DNA from 3 places in the Pseudomonas solani genome. Region 2 is predicted to be linked to each of the others. Evidence: predicted binding sites of a transcription regulator. Region 2 holds the regulator's gene; each other region holds the start of a gene.
What was found. The regulator sigma-54, encoded in region 2, starts transcription at its own class of promoters, with help from an activator protein. The targets are predictions, from matches to a motif close to ANTGGCATNNANNTTGCTNT.

Region 1 (5,905 bases), 1.1 Mb from region 2:
TTCGAACTGGCGGGACAGCGAGAGGATCGCGGTCATCTCTTCCACGGCATTGACGTTGCTGCCCTCGAGGAAGCCGGAGGTGACCTGGACGTTGCCGTCCACGCCGGCCGGCTGGCCGCTCTTCAGGCGGATCAGGCCGTCGGTGCCCTTCTCCAATTGCTTGGGATCGGGGTTGACCAGCTTGATGCGGTCGACCTCGGCCATCACGTTGGGGGCCTCGCCCAGGGCACGGATGCTGATGGTGCCGTCGGCGCCGATCTCCACCTTCTGCTCCGGGGGAATGGCGATGGGGCCGGCATTGCCGATCACCGGCAAGCCGTTGCCGGTGCGCAGCTGGCCGAGGGCATCTACCTGCAGGCTGGCGGTACGCACATAGGCTTCGCTGCCGTTGGCGGACTGCACGGCGATCCAGCCCTGGCCGCCGATGGCGATGTCCATGTCACGACCGGTCTCCTGCATGGGGCCGGGGGTGAAGTCGGTGCCGGGGCGCTCGCTCATGGCGTAGACCCGCGCCGGGAAGGTTTCGCCGAACACGGGCATCGAGCGCGCCTGTTCGTAGTCGCGACGAAAGCCGGTGGTGGAAATGTTCGCCAGGTTGTTGGCGTGGGCACGCTGGGCCAGGGTGTTCTGGCTGGCGCCTGTCATGGAGACGTACAGCATCTTGTCCATGGGGTTCTCCGAGTGGGCTTTTGACGCCCGCTGACTCTTTGCAGGCTATTCAGCAATTGCTGTGCCATAACTCGAAAAACAACCACAAGACGCTGATTAAAAAGGAAAAACATAAAAGAAAAAGGCCCGAGCAAAGGGCCTTCGAATGCCGTGGCGGCGAGGGGCTGCCGCCAGTGGCAAGGTCTTTGCCGCCCGATGAGCCGGGCGGCAAACACCACTCAACGCAGGTTGATGATGGTCTGGGTGACCGCGTTCTCGGTCTCGATGGTCTTGGCGTTGGCCTGGTAGTTGCGCTGCGCCACGATCAGGTCGACCAGCTCGGTGGAGATATCCACGTTGGACGCTTCCAGGGCGCCGGACTGCAGCGCGCCCAGGGTGCCGGAACGCGGGGTGCCGATCACCGGCTCGCCGGACTCCGACGACTGCACCCAGGACGTCTTGCCTACCGGGGTGAGGCCCTGGACGTTGGCGAAGTTGGCCAGCACCACCTGGCCCTGGATCTTCGACTGGCCGTTGGTGTAGCGGGCGAAGATGTTGCCCTCGTCGTCGATCTCCAGGCCCGACAGCTGGCCGGTGGTGTAGCCGTCCTGGGCGACCTTGGTCACCGCGAAGGCGTTGGAGAACTGGGTCGAGCCGCGGATATCGAAGCTGATGGTCGGCGCGGCAGCAGCACCGTTGGCGCTCCATACCGGCGGCGTGGCGCCATTGGACTTCGCCGGCACCCAGCCGGTGATGCCCAAGGTGCCGTCGGCATTGACCGCAAAGCCACCGGTGTTGGTGAAGGTGCTGGTGTCGAGCTGGCCGGAGGTGGTGAAGCCCACGGTGGTGCTCATCGGCGCGGTGCTGGCCGGGTTGGTCGGGCTACGGCCGTCGATCAGCACGTTCATGGTCCAGGTGTTGACCGGGGTGGCCGCCTTGACGAAGTACTGGGTCATGACGTGGGCGTTGCCCTGGGCGTCATAGATGTTCACCGAGGTCGACGAGTTGTAGGTGGTCGGGTCGGCCGGGTCGAACGGCGTCTTGGTGGGCACCGTGTTGGTGGAGTTCAGGTTGAACGGCTGGGTAATGGTGGTGGTGGCCTTGGGCTGCTGGTTGTTGGTCTGGATCACCAGATCGCCCACTACGCCGCTTTGCAGCGCACCGTTGGCATCCACCGAGTAGCCCTGCAGGCGATAGCCGTTGTTGTCGACGATATTGCCGTTCTTGTCGGTGCCGAAGTAGCCGGCACGGGTGTAGCTGATGGCGCCGTTGTTGCTGGTGATGAAGAAGCCGTTGCCGTTCACCGCCAGGTCCAGGGCGTTCTCGGTGTAGTCGATGGTGCCCTGGTTGTAGAGCTGGGCGACGTTGCCCAGCAGCACGCCGCTGCCGATGGTCTTGCTGCCGGAACCGAGCACGGACGCCGAGTACAGGTCCTGGAACTCGCCACGGGACTGCTTGAAGCCCACGGTGCCGGCGTTGGCGATGTTGTTGCCAGTGATATTGAGGTCACTGGAGGCGGCGCGGATGCCGCTGAGTCCGATATTGAAAGACATGGGATGCTCCTGTAACGCCGGCGCCGCCGACGATTATTGACCGATGACCTTGACCTTGGAGAGTGCGACGCTGCCCAGCCCGGCGAGGTTGAGCGTCATCTCGCCGCCATTCAGGCCGAGGGTGACGCTGTCCACGTTCGCCGGCAGGTTGGTGGACATCGCCACCGTCTTGCCGTCGATGGCCGCCTCGGCCTGGAAGGTGTAGGTGCCGTTGGGTGCAACGGCTCCGCTCGAATCCTTGCCGTCCCACATGAAGCTGACCTGGCCGGCGCTCTGGGCGCCCAGGTTGATGCGGTTGACGGCGTTGCCCTTGCTGTCCAGCACGTTGACGTAGACGTTGGTGCTGGCGCCGGTGAGGTTGACGCTGCCCTTCATGGTCTCGCTGGTGTCCACCACCGCCTTGTTGGTGGTGACGATGACCTTGCGACCGACCAGGGACGAAGCCTGCAGCGCCTGGGATGACTGGGTGCTGGAAAGAATGGTGTTCACACTCTTGTTCAGGTTATCCAACCCCTCGACCGTACTGAACTGGGCCAACTGCGCCACGAACTCGCTGTTGGTCTGCGGGTCCAGCGGGTTCTGGTTATTCATCTGTGCCACCAGCAACTGAAGGAACTGGTCCTTGCCCAGTTCCTTGGACTTGGCGGTGTCCTTGAGTTTGTACTGGTCCAGTACCGAGGTACTGGTAGTGGCGCCTACGTCAACGCTCATCTGGTCGCTCCCTCACGCAATCACTGACCCAGGGTCAGCACGCGCTGCATCATCTGTTTGGCGGTGTTCATCATTTCGACGTTGGTCTGGAAGGCACGGCTGGCAGAAATCATGTCGGCCATCTCCTCCACCACGTTGACGTTGGGGTAGTACACGTAGCCGTCGGCGTTGGCGGCCGGATGGTTCGGCTCGTAGCGCGGGGTGAGCGCGCTCTGGTCTTCGATCACGCCCAGCACCTGCACGCCACGGCCGGATTCGTCTTCGCCGGCGAACAGCGAGCTGCTGCCACTGCCGCTCTCGCTGTTGAGCTGGCTCTGGAACATGGTGGCGAACACCGGGTGGCGAGCGCGGTAGGTCTGGTTGAGGCTGGAGGACACCGTCTCGGCGTTGGCGATGTTGCTGGAGATGGTGTTCAGTCGAGTGCTCTGAGCGCTCATCCCGGTGCCGGCAATGTTGAAGACGCTGGACAGTGACATGGTGGTGTTCTCCCTTATTCGCCGCGCAGGGCAGCGACCAGCCCTTTGAATTTGCTATTGAGCATCGTGAAGCTGGCCTGGAACTGCATGGAGTTCTCGGTGTAGGTCGATTGTTCCTGCTGCAGGTCGACGGTGTTCTGGTCGATCGAGGGCTGGAACGGAATCCGGTACTTCAGGCCTTCGTCGAACAGGCTGGCGCCTTCGGCAGCGATGTGACGCTGGTTGGTCAGGTTGGCATGGAAGGTGCCCTTGCTGTTCTCCACCTGCTGCTGGAGCACAGCCTTGAAGTCCAGGTCACGCGCCTTGTAGTTGGGCGTGTCGGCGTTGGCGATGTTGTTGGCCAGCACTTCGGCACGCTGGGTGCGGAAGCTGAGGGCCTTTTCATGGATGCCGAGGGCGCTTTCGAAGCTGATGCTCATGTCTCTAACCTTTGCCGGCTGGCAATGTCGGTTTACCTGCATGACATTCAGCAAAGGCTATGCCAACTTTTAAATCCCTTTATTTTCAATGGCTTGAGATAAATCCTCGCAGCAATCGAGGCGGCAACGGCAAGGCATTACCGCTTTTGCCGGTGCCGGCGGCAACGCGGACGAGCGGTCTTGCCGCTGAGCGGCAATGGCCGGCAGCGGTGATTGCCGCCCCGCCCTCTCCTTTCATCTGCGTGGTCTAGGCTTTGGTTTCCGTCTGACGGCAGCCGCTGTGCAACGCCGCCATCGCCCCTTGATCGACGAACCCGAGGAGATCGAAATGCCCATCGAAAAAGCCCTGTATCGCGCCTACGCCGAAGCCTACGGTGGCCGTGAAGGCCGTGCCGTATCGTCCGATGGAGTACTGGATGTGAAACTCACCACGCCCAAGGAGCTGGGTGGCGCAGGCGGCGAAGGGACCAACCCGGAGCAACTGTTCGCCGCCGGCTACTCGGCGTGCTTCCTCGGCGCCATCAAGTTCGTCGCCGGCAAGCAGAAGGTCAGCCTGCCGGACGACGCCTCCATCGAAGGCATCGTCGGCATCGGCACCCTGCCCACCGGCTTCGGCATCGAAGTGGAGCTGCGCATCTCCCTGCCCGGCATCGACAAGGCCGTGGCCCAGGACCTGGTCGACAAGGCCCATGTGGTCTGCCCCTACTCCAACGCCACCCAGGGCAATATCAACGTCACCCGCACACTGGTTTGAGCCCGCCCGCAGGCAAATAAAGCAGGCCAATAAAAAGGGAGGCTTTCGCCTCCCTTTCCCATGTCGCGCTACCCGGTCATTTGACCTTGTAGATGATCCCCGGGCTGCACTGCACCATCTGGTACAGCTCCGGCAGGCCATTGAGCGCCTCGGACGCACCGAGGAACAGATAGCCACCGGGCTTCAGCGTCGCGTGGATGCGCGTGAGGATGTCCTTCTTCACCTCGGCGGAGAAGTAGATCAGCACGTTGCGGCAGAACACGATGTCGAACTTGCCCAGCGCCGCGTAGCTGTCCAGCAGGTTCAGCGCACGGAACTCGACACGGTTGCGGATAGCCGGCTTGACCACCCAGCGCCCCGGCCCCTTGGGGTCGAAGTAGCGGGTGAGGCGTTCCTGGGAAAGCCCGCGCCCCATCGCCAGGCTGTCGTACTCGCCGGCCTTGCAGGCGGCGAGCATCGAGCTGGACAGGTCGGTGGCGACGATGCGCACGCCGGCCTTGAGCTGGCCCAGGTTGACCTTCTCGAACTCGTCGATCGCCATGGACAGGGAGAACGGCTCCTGCCCGGAAGAGCTGGCGGCCGACCAGATGCGCAGCGGCTGGTTCGGCGAGGCCTTGATCATTTCCGGCAGCACCCGGCTCTTCAGTACTTCGAAGGGGTAGGTGTCGCGAAACCACAAGGTCTCGTTGGTGGTCATGGCATCGACGACCTGCTCGCGCAGGCCGCCACGCGGGGAACCCTGGATCTTCTGTATCAGCTCACCCAGCGACTTGATGCCGTTCTGTTCCATCAGCTTGTTAAGGCGGCTGGATACCAGGTACTGCTTGTTGCTTCCCAGCAGGATGCCGCAGGTTTTTTCCAGGAAGATCCGGAACTGCTCGAAATCCAAGTTACCTGAAGACACTAGGCCCGCCTCATTCATATCTGTTTCCTGGGGGAATCATCCCTCAGCCGCCATCCGCGATTCTGATCCGCTCGATCACACGTGCAGCCAGGTCATCGGGTCGGAACTTGGCGAGGAAATCATCCGCGCCGACCTTCTTCACCATCGCCTGGTTGAACACGCCGGAGAGCGAAGTATGCAGGAGGATGTGCAGTTTCTGCATTCTCGCATCGCCTCGGATCTCCGCCGTCAACGTATAACCGTCCATTTCCGGCATCTCGATGTCGGAGATGATCATCAGCAGCTCCTTCTCCGGCGCCTTGCCCTGCTCCACCAGGTCATGCAGGTAGTTGTACGCCTGCCGGCCATCGTTGAGCGCGGTGACCTCGACGCCGACGGTCTCCAGGCAACGGATCAGCTGCTTGCGGGCCACCGACGAGTCGTCGACGATCAGCACCCGC
Region 2 (5,905 bases):
GGACGTTCTTCAGGTTGGGTTTGAGCGCCTGGCCGAGGCGCTCGGCGAGGTACACGGAACGGTGGTGGCCGCCGGTGCAGCCAATGGCGACGGTGACATAGGCGCGGTTGCTGGCGGCGAAGCGCGGCAGCCATTTGTTCAGGTAGCCGAGGATGTCCTGGTACATCTCCTCGACATCCGGTTGCGCGGCCAGGTACTCGGCGACATTGGCGTCGAGGCCGGAGTTATCGCGCAGCTCAGGCTTCCAGTAGGGATTGGGCAGGCAGCGCACGTCGAACACCAGGTCCGCATCCACCGGCATGCCCCGCTTGAAGCCAAAGGATTCGACGAGGAAGGCGGTTCCCGGCTCGGGCTTGTTCAGCAGGCGCAGCTTGATGCTGTCGCGCAGCTGGTACAGATTGAGGTGGGTGGTGTCGATCTTCAGGTCGGCGAGGTCGGCGATGGGAGCGAGCAACGAGGCTTCGTCGAGGATGGCCTCGGCGAGGGAGCGGTCTTCGTTGGTCAGCGGGTGGCGGCGGCGGGTTTCCGAGAAGCGCTTGAGTAGCGTTTCGTCATCCGCGTCCAGGTACAGCACATCGCAGTGGATGTGGCGGGCGCGGGCCTCTTCGAGGAGTTCGGGAAAACGCTTGAGCTGGCTGGGCAGGTTGCGTGCGTCGATGGAGACGGCGACCTGGGGGTGCAGCAACTCGGTCTGCAGCAGTGCGCGCTCGGCCAGTTCGGGGAGCAGGCCGGCGGGCAGGTTGTCGATGCAGTAGAAGCCATTGTCCTCGAGAACGTCGAGGGCGGTGCTCTTGCCTGAGCCTGAACGGCCGCTGACGATGATCAGGCGCATGGCAAGGTCCTAGCGTCCGTTCTGGACGTCCACTACCACCTGGTACAGGCTGTCGCTGCTCTGCGTCTGGCGCAGGCGGTCACGCACCTCGGTGCGGTCCAGCATGCTGGCGATCTGGCGGAGCAGTTCCAGGTGTTCATCGGTGGCGGCTTCGGGGACCAAGAGTACGAACAGCAGGTCCACCGGGGCGCCGTCGATGGCGTCGAAGTCCACGGGGGCATCCAGGCGCAGCACGGCGCTGATGGGCGCGGTGCAGCCGGGAAGCCGGCAATGGGGGATGGCGATACCGTTGCCGAATCCTGTCGAGCCGAGTTTCTCCCGGGCGACCAGGCTTTCGAAGATATCTTGCGAGTCGAGGTCGGGAAGTTCGCGAGCAACCAGGTTGGCGATCTGTTCCAGGACACGTTTTTTGCTGCCGCCCGGCACGTTCACGAGGGAACGGCCGGGGGTCAGGATTTGCTCAAGTCGGATCATAGGAAGGGGAATGTCAGCGGGCGGTGGCGCCCTGCTGGCGGTTCAGCTGCTTTTCCTTGTGTTTGATCAGTTGACGGTCGAGTTTGTCGGTGAGCAGGTCGATGGCCGCGTACATGTCTTCATGCTCCGCATTGGCTACGACCTCACCACCGGCGATGTGCAGGGTGGCTTCGATCTTCTGCTTCAGTTTCTCCACCTGCATGATCACCTGCACATTGGTGATTTTGTCGAAGTGGCGCTCCAGTCTGTCGAACTTCTCGACAACGTAGTCGCGCAGGGCGTCGGTCACATCCAGTTGATGTCCACTGATGTTGACTTGCATACCGCTTTCTCCTTATTGCCCGTGTGTAAGAGACAGGCTAACGGGCCTGCCACCGGAACACTTTGGCGTGGATCAATCCGCGTCACATCAGCCGCTTGCGTTCGCTGGAAGGCGCTATCCCGAGGGATTCCCGGTACTTGGCGACTGTGCGGCGGGCCACTTGGATACCCTGTGCTTCCAGTAAACCAGCGATCTTGCTGTCGCTCAACGGCTTTTTGGCATTTTCCGCAGCGACCAGTTTTTTGATGATCGCGCGGATGGCGGTAGACGAGCATTCACCGCCTTCGGAGGTGCTGACGTGGCTGGAGAAGAAGTATTTCAGTTCGTATATGCCACGCGGAGTGTGCATGAATTTCTGGGTGGTGACGCGTGAGATGGTCGACTCGTGCATGCCCACCGCCTCGGCGATGTCGTGCAGGACGAGGGGCTTCATCGCCTCGTCGCCGTACTCGAGGAAACCGCGCTGGTGCTCGACGATCTGGGTGGCGACCTTCATCAGCGTTTCGTTGCGGCTCTGCAGGCTCTTGATGAACCAGCGGGCTTCCTGCAGCTGATTGCGCATGAAGGTGTTGTCGGCGCTGGAGTCGGCACGACGGACGAAACCGGCGTAATGCGGGTTGACGCGCAGGCGCGGGACGGCTTCCTGGTTCAGTTCCACCAGCCAGCGTTCATTGTGCTTGCGCACGATGACATCCGGCACGACGTACTCGGGTTCGCTGGCTTCGATCTGTGAGCCGGGGCGGGGGTTGAGGCCCTGGATCAGCTCGATCACCTGGCGCAGCTCGTCTTCCTTGAGCTTCATGCGGCGCATGAGCTGGCTGTAGTCGCGGCTGCCGAGAACATCGAGATAGTCGCCTGCCAGGCGCTGCGCCTCGCTCAGCCATGGGGTCTTGGCGGGCAGTTGGCGCAGTTGCAGGAGCAGGCACTCGCGCAGGTCGCGGGCGCCGACGCCGGCGGGCTCGAATTGCTGGATGCGGTGCAGGACGACTTCCACCTCGTCGAGTTCGATCTCGAGCTCGGGGTCGAAGGCTTCCACGACTTCCTCGAGGGTTTCCTCCAGGTAGCCGTCATTGTTGATGCAGTCGATCAGGGTGACGCCGATCAGGCGATCGGTATCGGACATGGGGGCCAGGTTCAGCTGCCACAGCAGGTGGCTTTGCAGGCTCTCGCCCACCGAGGTGCGGGACGTGAAGTCCCACTCGTCGTCATCGGAGCTGGGGAGGCTGCTGGCGCTGGTCTGGTAGACGTCTTCCCAGGCGGTGTCGACGGGCAGTTCGCTGGGGATGCGTTCGTGCCATTCGCCGTCTTCGAGGCTTTCGCTCTCCGAAGTGGGGACGCTGGATTCCTGGAAGCTGGATTCCTGGCTGGCGGAGTTGGGCAGTTGCTCGCTTTCTGCCATGGGGTCGGAGTTGTCGAAGTCTTCTCCTTCCTCCTGGCGTTCGAGCATGGGATTGGACTCCAGGGCCTCCTGGATTTCCTGCTGCAGATCCAGGGTGGACAGTTGGAGTAGGCGAATGGCCTGTTGCAGCTGCGGGGTCATCGTCAGCTGCTGGCCCATCTTCAGGACTAGCGATGGTTTCATGGCAGAGGGCTTAGCACCTTATTCGCCGGCGCACATGCGCCATCCACTACAGGGCGCCGAGGCGCCACCAGGAAGCAAATTATATGCCTGACCTTGAATGATTTTTCTACTGCCCGCAACATTTTGCGCGCAGGGCTGGTCCGTCAGAGGCGGAATTCGTGCCCCAGGTAGACTTCCTTGACCAGTTGGTTGGCCAGGATCTCTTCTGCACTGCCTTCGGCGATGAGCTGGCCATCATTCACGATGTAGGCGGTTTCGCAGATATCCAGTGTCTCGCGGACGTTGTGGTCGGTGATCAGCACGCCGATCCCCTTGGCCTTGAGGTGATGGATGATCTGTTTGATGTCGCCCACGGAAATCGGGTCGACACCGGCAAAGGGTTCGTCGAGCAGGATGAACTTGGGGGCAGTGGCCAGGGCGCGGGCGATTTCCACGCGACGACGCTCGCCACCGGACAGGCTCATGCCGATGCTGTCGCGGATGTGGCTGATGTGGAACTCCTGCAGCAGGCTCTCCAGCTCGCGATGGCGGCCGGCGCGGTCGAGCTCCTTGCGGGTCTCGAGAATGGCCATGATGTTGTCGGCCACGCTGAGCTTGCGGAAGATCGAGGCTTCCTGGGGCAGGTAGCCGATACCGGCCCGGGCACGGCCGTGCATGGGCTGGTGGGTGACGTCCTGCTGATCGATCAGCACGCGTCCCTGATCGGCTTTCACCAGCCCCACGATCATGTAGAAGCAGGTGGTCTTGCCGGCACCGTTGGGGCCGAGCAGGCCGACGATCTGGCCGCTGTCGATGGACAGGCTGACGTCACGGACGACCTGGCGGCTCTTGTAGCTCTTCGCCAGGTGCTGGGCTTTGAGGGTCGCCATTACTCTGCTTGTCCCGCTTGCTGCTCTTTCTTCTTCGGCTGGATGACCATGTCGATGCGCGGACGCGGAGTGCCGACGTTGGTGCCCGTGGCGCGGCCTGCGTTGACGATCTGGCGCTGGGTGTCGTAGACGATCTTCTCGCCTTCGAAGGTGTTGCCTTCCTGGATCACCTTGGCCTGGTCGATCAGCACGATGCGCTCGTTGGCAGCGAAGTACTGGATGGTCATGCCGTATGCCTTGACGATCTGCTTGTCCACCGCAGGCTTCTGCTCGTAGTAGGCAGGCTTGCCCACCGAGGTGAAGACTTCCAGCTCGCCCTGGGCGTTCTGGGTGATGGTCACGGTGTCGCCGGTGATCTTCAGGGTGCCCTGAGTGATGACCACGTCGCCGCGATAGACCGCCACGCCCTGCTTGTCATCGAGTTCGGCGCTGTCCGCCTGGACGCGGATCGGCTGATCGCGGTCGCTGGGCAGCGCCCAGGCGCTGGCACTTCCGAGTGCGGCACCCAGGCTGAGCAGTAGGGGGAGGGTTTTAACGAACCTCATGCTGGCCTCTTACGTTGGACTGCAGGATCATCCTGCTGTCATTCAAGTACGCTTTCATTCCTTGTGCCGTGGTAACCCCGTTGGCGGCGTCGATTCTAACGGCTTGCTGGGTTTCCGCATATTCCCTGTCCGGGAACACGGTCAGGCGGCTGGTGGTGAGAATGGTTGGTCGGCCCTTGGCGTCGGTGCGCTCCACGCGGACCTTGTCGATCAGCTCCACCTGTTCACCTTCTGGGCCGACTTCGCCGCGCTCGCTCTGTACGTGCCACGGGAACTCGGTGCCGCGGTAGAGCTGCAGGTCGGGATTGGTCAGCAGGGTGGTGTCGCTCGATTTGACGTGTTCGAGCTTGGCAGCGGTCATCTCGTAGTGACGCTTGCCGTCTTCCTGATATTGCACGCTGGTGGCATTGACCACATAGAAGTCGATGGCGTTCTCGTCTGCGGGGGCAGTTGTCTGGCGCTCCATGAAGCTTTCCGGGCGAATGTTCCAGTAGCCCAGGGCGATCAGCAGGGCGGCGACCGGAATCAGGATCAGGGCGAGGCGGAAGTTCTTCGACATGGGCGGACCTAGAGGTAGGCGGCCTGTGCAGCGTCGAGGCTGCCCTGGGCTCGCATGATCAGTTCGCAGAACTCGCGGGCGGCACCTTCGCCGCCACGTGCCTGGGTGACGCCATGGGCGTGCTGGCGGACGAAGCCGTCAGCGCTCGCCACCGCCATGCCCAGGCCGACCCGGCGGATCACCGGCAGGTCGGGCAGGTCGTCGCCGAGGTAGGCCACCTGTGCGTATTCGAGGCCCAGCTCCGCCAGCAGTTCATCGAGTACCACCATCTTGTCCTCGCGGCCCTGATAGAGGTGCTGGATGCCCAGGTTGCGGGCGCGTCGCTCGACCACGGGAGTGCTGCGCCCGGAGATGATCGCGGTGCGTACCCCGGAGTTGATCAGCATCTTGATGCCGTGGCCGTCCAGGGTATTGAAGGTCTTGAATTCGCTGCCGTCGACCAGGAAGTAAAGCTTGCCGTCGGTGAGAACGCCGTCGACGTCGAAGACCGCCAGGCGGATGGCCTTGGCGCGCTGCAGCAGGTCGTCGCTCATTCAGACCACTCCGGCACGGGTCAGGTCGTGGATATGCAGGGCACCGATGGGGGTGTCGCTGTCGTCCACCACCACCAGCACGTTGATCTTGTGGTCGTCCATGATCTTCAGCGCCTCGGCGGCGAGCATGTCGGGGCGCACGGTCTTGCCGTGAACCGTCATGACTTCGTCGATGCTGGCCTGGCGGAC
Region 3 (5,905 bases), 1.1 Mb from region 2:
GGCCAGGGCCACGGTTTTCGCCGCGCTGGCACTGTCCTGGCCGCCGGGCTTGGGGTCGTCCAGCGAGGTGGCTTCGCGGGCGACGGTGAGGTGCAGGTCGATGCGGTCGAGCAGCGGGCCGGAGAGCTTGGCGCGGTAGCGCTGGATCTGCTCCGGGGTGCAACGGCATGGGTTGGTGATGTCGCCCAGGTAGCCGCAGGGGCAGGGGTTCATGGCGGCGACCAGCTGGAAACGCGCCGGGAAGCGCACCCGGTCGTTGGCCCGGGCGATGACGATCTCGCCGCTTTCCAGGGGCTCGCGCAGGACCTCGAGAACCTTTCTGTCGAACTCCGGCAACTCGTCGAGAAACAGCACGCCCTGGTGGGCCAGGGTGATTTCTCCGGGGCGGGGCTTGCTGCCGCCGCCCACCAGGGCGGGCCCGGAGGCGCTGTGGTGCGGCTGGCGGAAGGGGCGGTGCGGCCAACTGTCCAGTGGGGTGTTGCTGGCCACCGAGTGGATGGCGGCGACTTCCAGTGCCTCCTGCTCCTGCAAGGGCGGCAGCAGGCCGGGCAGGCGGCTGGCGAGCAGCGTCTTGCCGGTGCCGGGCGGCCCGGAGAGCAGCAGATTGTGGGCACCGGCGGCGGCCACCAGCAAGGCGCGCTTGGCGGCCACCTGGCCCTGTACTTCGGCGAGGTCCGGGTAGGCGTCGGCGCGGTTCGGCAGGCCGGCGGAGGCATAGGGTTCGAGGGGCGTTTGCCCGGTGAGGTGCGCGGCCAGTTCCAGCAGGTGGCCGACGGCGATCACCCGCAGGCCGCTGGCGAGGCTGGCTTCTTCGGCATTGTCCTTCGGCACCACCAGGGTGCGCCCTGCCGCGCGGGCGGCAAGGGCAGCGGGGAGGACGCCCTGGACCGGGCGCAGCGCGCCGGAGAGGGCCAGCTCACCGAGGCATTCCACCTCGGCCAGGCTGGCGACCGGCACCTGGCCGCTGGCGGCGAGGATGCCGAGGGCCACGGCCAGGTCGAAACGCCCGCCGTCCTTGGGCAGGTCGGCCGGCGCCAGGTTCAGGGTGATGCGCCGCAGCGGGAACTCGAAGCCGCGGTGAGGATGGCGCTGCGCACGCGGTCCTTGCTTTCCTTGACCGCCGCTTCCGGCAGGCCGACCAGGGCCAGGGACGGCAGGCCGTTGGTGAGGTGCGCTTCCACGGTTACGGCAGGCGCTTCGACGCCTACCTGGGCGCGGCTGTGAACGAGGGCCAGGGACATGATCGCTCCTTGATCGCGTCACCCGCCCGCCGGGTCACTCGTTCGGCGGAGGGGTGGGCGTGGCTTCCAGCTCGGCGACCTTGGCTTCCAGGGCCTCGAGGCGGGCGCGGGTACGGGCGAGGACGGCCATCTGGCTGTCGAATTCCTCGCGGCTTACCAGGTCGAGCTTGCTGAAGGCGCTCTGCAGCAGGGCTTTGAACTGGGTTTCGAATTCGGCGCGGGGCAGCGGGGTATCGCCGCTGAACAAGCGGGAGGCGTGGGCACCGAGGGCGTCTAGCAGAGCTTTGGGTGGCAGCATGATGGGCTTCCATAGTCAGGCGGCGGGCAGTCTACCACGCGGGGTGAATGGCCGATCCCGATGGGCGGCGCACAATTTTTGAGCAATGGCTGTTCGCCGGGTGCGCCATCTTGGTGCGCGATGCCGGGGCATCTTCCGGCGCCGAGGGGGCATACGGCCAGTATCTGCTTGAAAAACTGCGCTTTTGGTGGAGCTGGCAAGCTTTCTGCTTTAGGCCATACGACGCATGCACCGATGCAGTACCGGTGTGTCGGGCGAGGCGGGGGAGTGTTTCGCCGGAAGCGGTTGGTCTGCGTTCGAAGTGGCCGAGCCAGGGCGGTTCGACGCGTTACAAAGCCAGACACTGCGCTTAGACTTGAGCCGGGTTCGTTTTTCCTGGGGCAAGTCCACCAAATACGGGAGAGAGTTTCATGAAGCTAGTCACTGCCATCATCAAGCCGTTCAAACTCGATGACGTGCGCGAGTCGCTGTCCGAGATCGGCGTGCAGGGCATCACCGTTACTGAAGTCAAAGGCTTCGGTCGGCAGAAGGGTCATACCGAGCTGTACCGTGGCGCGGAATACGTGGTCGATTTCCTGCCCAAGGTGAAGATCGATGTCGCCATCGCCGACGATCAACTGGATCGCGTGATCGAGGCCATCACCAAGGCAGCCAACACCGGCAAGATCGGTGACGGCAAGATCTTCGTCGTCAATCTGGAACAGGCCATCCGCATCCGTACCGGCGAAACCGGCACAGACGCGATCTAAGCCTCCGAACCCCAACGCCCCAGGAGAAAACAACATGACTCTGCGTAAAGCCGCAGGGCTAGGAGCCCTTTTGTCCCTCGTTACCCCCGGCCTCGCCATGGCCGCTGACGAGGTCGTGCTGAACAGCGGTGATACCGCGTGGATGCTGACCGCTACCGCGCTGGTGCTGTTCATGACCATTCCCGGCCTGGCGCTGTTCTACGGCGGCATGGTGCGTTCCAAGAACATCCTCTCGGTGATGATGCAGTGCTTCGCCATCACCGGCCTGATCAGCATCCTCTGGGTCGTCTTCGGCTACAGCCTGGCCTTCGACACCACCGGGATGGAGCAGGGCGTCGTCAACTTCAACTCCTTCGTCGGTGGCTTCGGCAAGGCCTTCCTGTCCGGTCTGACCGTCGACAGCCTGACCTCCGCCTTCCCTGAAAGCGTGTTCATCACCTTCCAGATGACCTTCGCCATCATCACCCCGGCCCTGATCGTCGGTGCCTTCGCCGAGCGCATGAAGTTCTCCGCGATGCTGATCTTCATGGCCATCTGGTTCACCCTCGTCTATGCACCGATCGCCCACATGGTGTGGAGCGGCAACGGTGGCCTGATGTGGGACTGGGGCGTACTGGACTTCGCTGGCGGTACCGTGGTGCACATCAACGCCGGTGTCGCCGGCCTGGTGGCCTGCCTGGTACTGGGCAAGCGCAAGGGCTACCCGACCACTCCGATGGCCCCGCACAACCTGGGCTACACCCTGGTCGGCGCCGCCATGCTGTGGATCGGCTGGTTCGGCTTCAACGCCGGCTCCGCCGTTGCCGCCAACGGTACCGCCGGCATGGCCATGCTGGTCACCCAGATCGCCACGGCCGCCGCTGCCCTGGGCTGGATGTTCGCCGAGTGGCTGACCCACGGTAAGCCGAGCGCCCTGGGCATCGCTTCCGGCGTGGTCGCCGGCCTGGTCGCCATCACCCCGGCTGCCGGCACCGTCGGCCCGATGGGCGCCCTGATCATCGGCCTGGCCGCTGGCGTCCTGTGCTTCTTCAGCGCCACCAGCCTGAAGCGCAAGCTGGGCTACGACGACTCCCTGGACGCCTTCGGCGTACACGGCATCGGCGGCATCATCGGTGCCCTGCTGACCGGCGTGTTCGCGGCCCCGGCCCTGGGTGGCTTCGGCGCCGTCGAAGACATCGCCAGCCAGGTGTTCATCCAGTTCAAGGGCGTCGCCTTCACCGTGGTCTACACCGCCATCGTCACCTTCGTGATCCTCAAGGTACTGGACCTGGTGATGGGCCTGCGCGTCAGCGAAGAGGAAGAGACCGTAGGCCTCGACCTGGCTCAGCACAACGAGCGCGGCTACAACCTGTAAGCGCCATGGCCCGGCTCCGCGCCGGGCCCTGTCGAGGCGGCCATGGGCCGTCGTACCTGGGGCTCTGGCTCGCTCGAGGTCGCTGTCGCCGCAAGGCGTCTGCAGAAGATGCAACACGAGCCGCAAAGGGCGCCCGCAAGGCGCCCTTTGCTTTTTCTGGAGCCGCGCTAGAATGCGCGCCGACGAGTTCGAAGCGGGAGACGTGCATGTGGCAGCAGACCCTGATCAGCCTGCGCGCACGGCCACGCGGCTTTCATCTGGTGACCGATGAGCTGCTGGCGAATTTGCCGGAACTGCGACGCTGTCGCGTCGGTCTGTTGCACCTGTGGTTGCAGCACACATCGGCATCACTGACCGTCAATGAAAATGCCGACCCCTCGGTGAGGCGCGATTTCGAGCGATTCTTCAATCGCCTCGTGCCCCAGGGCGAGGGTGGCTACGAACATGACTATGAAGGCCCGGATGACCTTCCGGCGCATTTCAAGTCGAGCCTGCTGGGCTGCCAGCTGATGCTGCCGATACAGGAAGGGCGGCTCGCGCTGGGAACCTGGCAGGGGATTTACCTGGGCGAACACCGCGATCATGGCGGCGTGCGCCGGGTCGTCGCCACGCTCAACGGCGAGGCGATCTGATTTTTTTCCAGTGGCGTTAGCACGCTGGCGCGGCTGGGCTATAACTAACCTGCTTTGGCAAGACAAGAGGTAGAACATGAGCGACGAAGATCTGGAACAAGACGAGCTCGAGGCATCCGACGAGGATGAGGGCGAGGAGCTTGCGGCGGCCGAAGACAGCGATGACGGCGATAGCGAGAGTGACAGCGAATCCCCAGCGTCCGGCGGCAAGAGCAAGGGCAAGAAGGCGGCGGTAGAAGTCGAAGAACTGCCCAGCATCGAAGCCAAGCAGAAGGAGCGCGATGCGCTCGCGCGGGCCATGGAAGATTTCCTGGCGCGCGGTGGCAAGGTGCAGGAAGTCGAGCCCAATGTGGTTGCCGACCCGCCCAAGAAGCCGGACAGCAAGTACGGCAGCCGCCCCATCTAAGGCTTGCCGTCACATGAAAAAGCCCGCTATCAGCGGGCTTTTTCATGGCTGGCGAACGCTCAGCCCGGGTTGTTCCAGCGGCCGAGCAGGGCCGGCAGCTCGGCCAGGTTGCGGATCTCCGCATCCGGCGCGCTTTCGCCATCCCAGGCCTTGCCCTGGGGGTTGAACCAGATGGCGCGCATGCCGGCGTTACGGGCGCCGTGGATGTCGTCGCTGGGGTGGTCGCCAATGTGCACCGCCTGCGCGGCTGCGACGCCTGCGCGTTTCAGCGCCTCCTCGAACGGGTGCGGGTCGGGTTTGCCGATGCCCAGCTCCTCGGCGCACAGGGCGAACTGGAAGTAGTCGGCCAGGCCCAGGCGGCGCACGTCGGCGTTGCCGTTGGTGATCACCGCCAGGCGATAGCGGTTGGCGAGTATCTCCAGGGTCGGGTGCACCTCGGGGAACAGGTCGATGCGGTGACGTGCGTCGAGGAAGACGTCGAAGCCCCGGGTGGCCAGGGTGCCCGCTTCGTCCCGGGGGTAGCCGGCCTCTTCCAGGGCATGGAACAGGATGCGCTGGCGCAGCTCACTGAGGCGGTGCTTGAGTGCCGGCTCGGCCGCCAGCAGGCGCGCGCGGATAGCCCACAGGTGCTCGATGGGCACCGGCCCGAGCTTCGGCGCCTGCAGGGCCAGCCACTCACGCAGGGCCGCTTCGGCGCCGTGCATCACGGTGGCGACGTCCCAGAGGGTGTCGTCGAGGTCGAAGGTGATCAGCTGGATGCTCATTCGTCGTTCGCCTTGTTGCGCTTGGCCCGTGGGTGGGCCTTGTCGTAGACCGCTGCCAGGTGCTGGAAATCCAGGTGGGTGTAGATCTGCGTGGTGGAGATGTCGGCGTGGCCGAGCAGCTCCTGCACCGCGCGCAGGTCCTGGGAGGATTCCAGCATGTGGCTGGCGAAGGAGTGGCGCAGCATGTGCGGGTGCAGGTGCTGGCCCAGTTCGCGGACCCCGGCGGCCCGCACCCGCAGCTGGATGGCGCGAGGCCCCAGGCGGCGGCCGGTGCGGCCGACGAATACCGCGCCGTCCTGTGGGTTGGCCAGGGCGCGCAGTGGCAGCCATTGCTCCAGTGCCTGCCGCGCCATGCGGCCCACCGGCAGTTCGCGCACCTTGTTGCCCTTGCCGTGCACGCGCACGCTGCCGTCGCTCAGGTCCAGGCCGTCTAGGTTTAGCCCCACCAGCTCCGACAGGCG

Region 1: the regulator sigma-54 is predicted to act here: its motif matches at 3,855-3,874, upstream of flgB (flagellar basal body rod protein FlgB).
Region 3: the regulator sigma-54 is predicted to act here: its motif matches at 1,732-1,751, upstream of glnK (P-II family nitrogen regulator).

What each region holds. Positions count from the first base shown of each region.
Region 1 covers NZ_AP023081.1:4,585,527-4,591,431, reverse strand. Annotated here, with positions in the region: gene PSm6_RS20880 (flagellar basal body rod protein FlgF) at 1-669, opposite strand, end outside; gene flgE (flagellar hook protein FlgE) at 888-2,201, opposite strand; gene flgD (flagellar hook assembly protein FlgD) at 2,235-2,912, opposite strand; gene flgC (flagellar basal body rod protein FlgC) at 2,933-3,388, opposite strand; gene flgB (flagellar basal body rod protein FlgB) at 3,403-3,807, opposite strand; gene PSm6_RS20855 (organic hydroperoxide resistance protein) at 4,136-4,561, shown strand; gene cheR (protein-glutamate O-methyltransferase CheR) at 4,638-5,465, opposite strand; gene PSm6_RS20845 (chemotaxis protein CheV) at 5,509-5,905, opposite strand, start outside.
Region 2 covers NZ_AP023081.1:3,533,720-3,539,624, forward strand. Annotated here, with positions in the region: gene rapZ (RNase adapter RapZ) at 1-832, opposite strand, end outside; gene ptsN (PTS IIA-like nitrogen regulatory protein PtsN) at 842-1,306, opposite strand; gene hpf (ribosome hibernation-promoting factor, HPF/YfiA family) at 1,320-1,628, opposite strand; gene PSm6_RS16060 (RNA polymerase factor sigma-54) at 1,711-3,210, opposite strand; gene lptB (LPS export ABC transporter ATP-binding protein) at 3,354-4,079, opposite strand; gene lptA (lipopolysaccharide transport periplasmic protein LptA) at 4,079-4,624, opposite strand; gene lptC (LPS export ABC transporter periplasmic protein LptC) at 4,611-5,183, opposite strand; gene PSm6_RS16080 (KdsC family phosphatase) at 5,192-5,716, opposite strand; gene PSm6_RS16085 (KpsF/GutQ family sugar-phosphate isomerase) at 5,717-5,905, opposite strand, start outside.
Region 3 covers NZ_AP023081.1:2,451,163-2,457,067, forward strand. Annotated here, with positions in the region: partial or broken gene PSm6_RS11015 (YifB family Mg chelatase-like AAA ATPase) at 1-1,241, opposite strand, end outside; gene PSm6_RS11020 (accessory factor UbiK family protein) at 1,276-1,539, opposite strand; gene glnK (P-II family nitrogen regulator) at 1,950-2,288, shown strand; gene PSm6_RS11030 (ammonium transporter) at 2,323-3,642, shown strand; gene PSm6_RS11035 (secondary thiamine-phosphate synthase enzyme YjbQ) at 3,849-4,274, shown strand; gene sutA (dormancy-specific transcriptional regulator SutA) at 4,351-4,680, shown strand; gene PSm6_RS11045 (HAD family hydrolase) at 4,740-5,444, opposite strand; gene xerC (tyrosine recombinase XerC) at 5,441-5,905, opposite strand, start outside.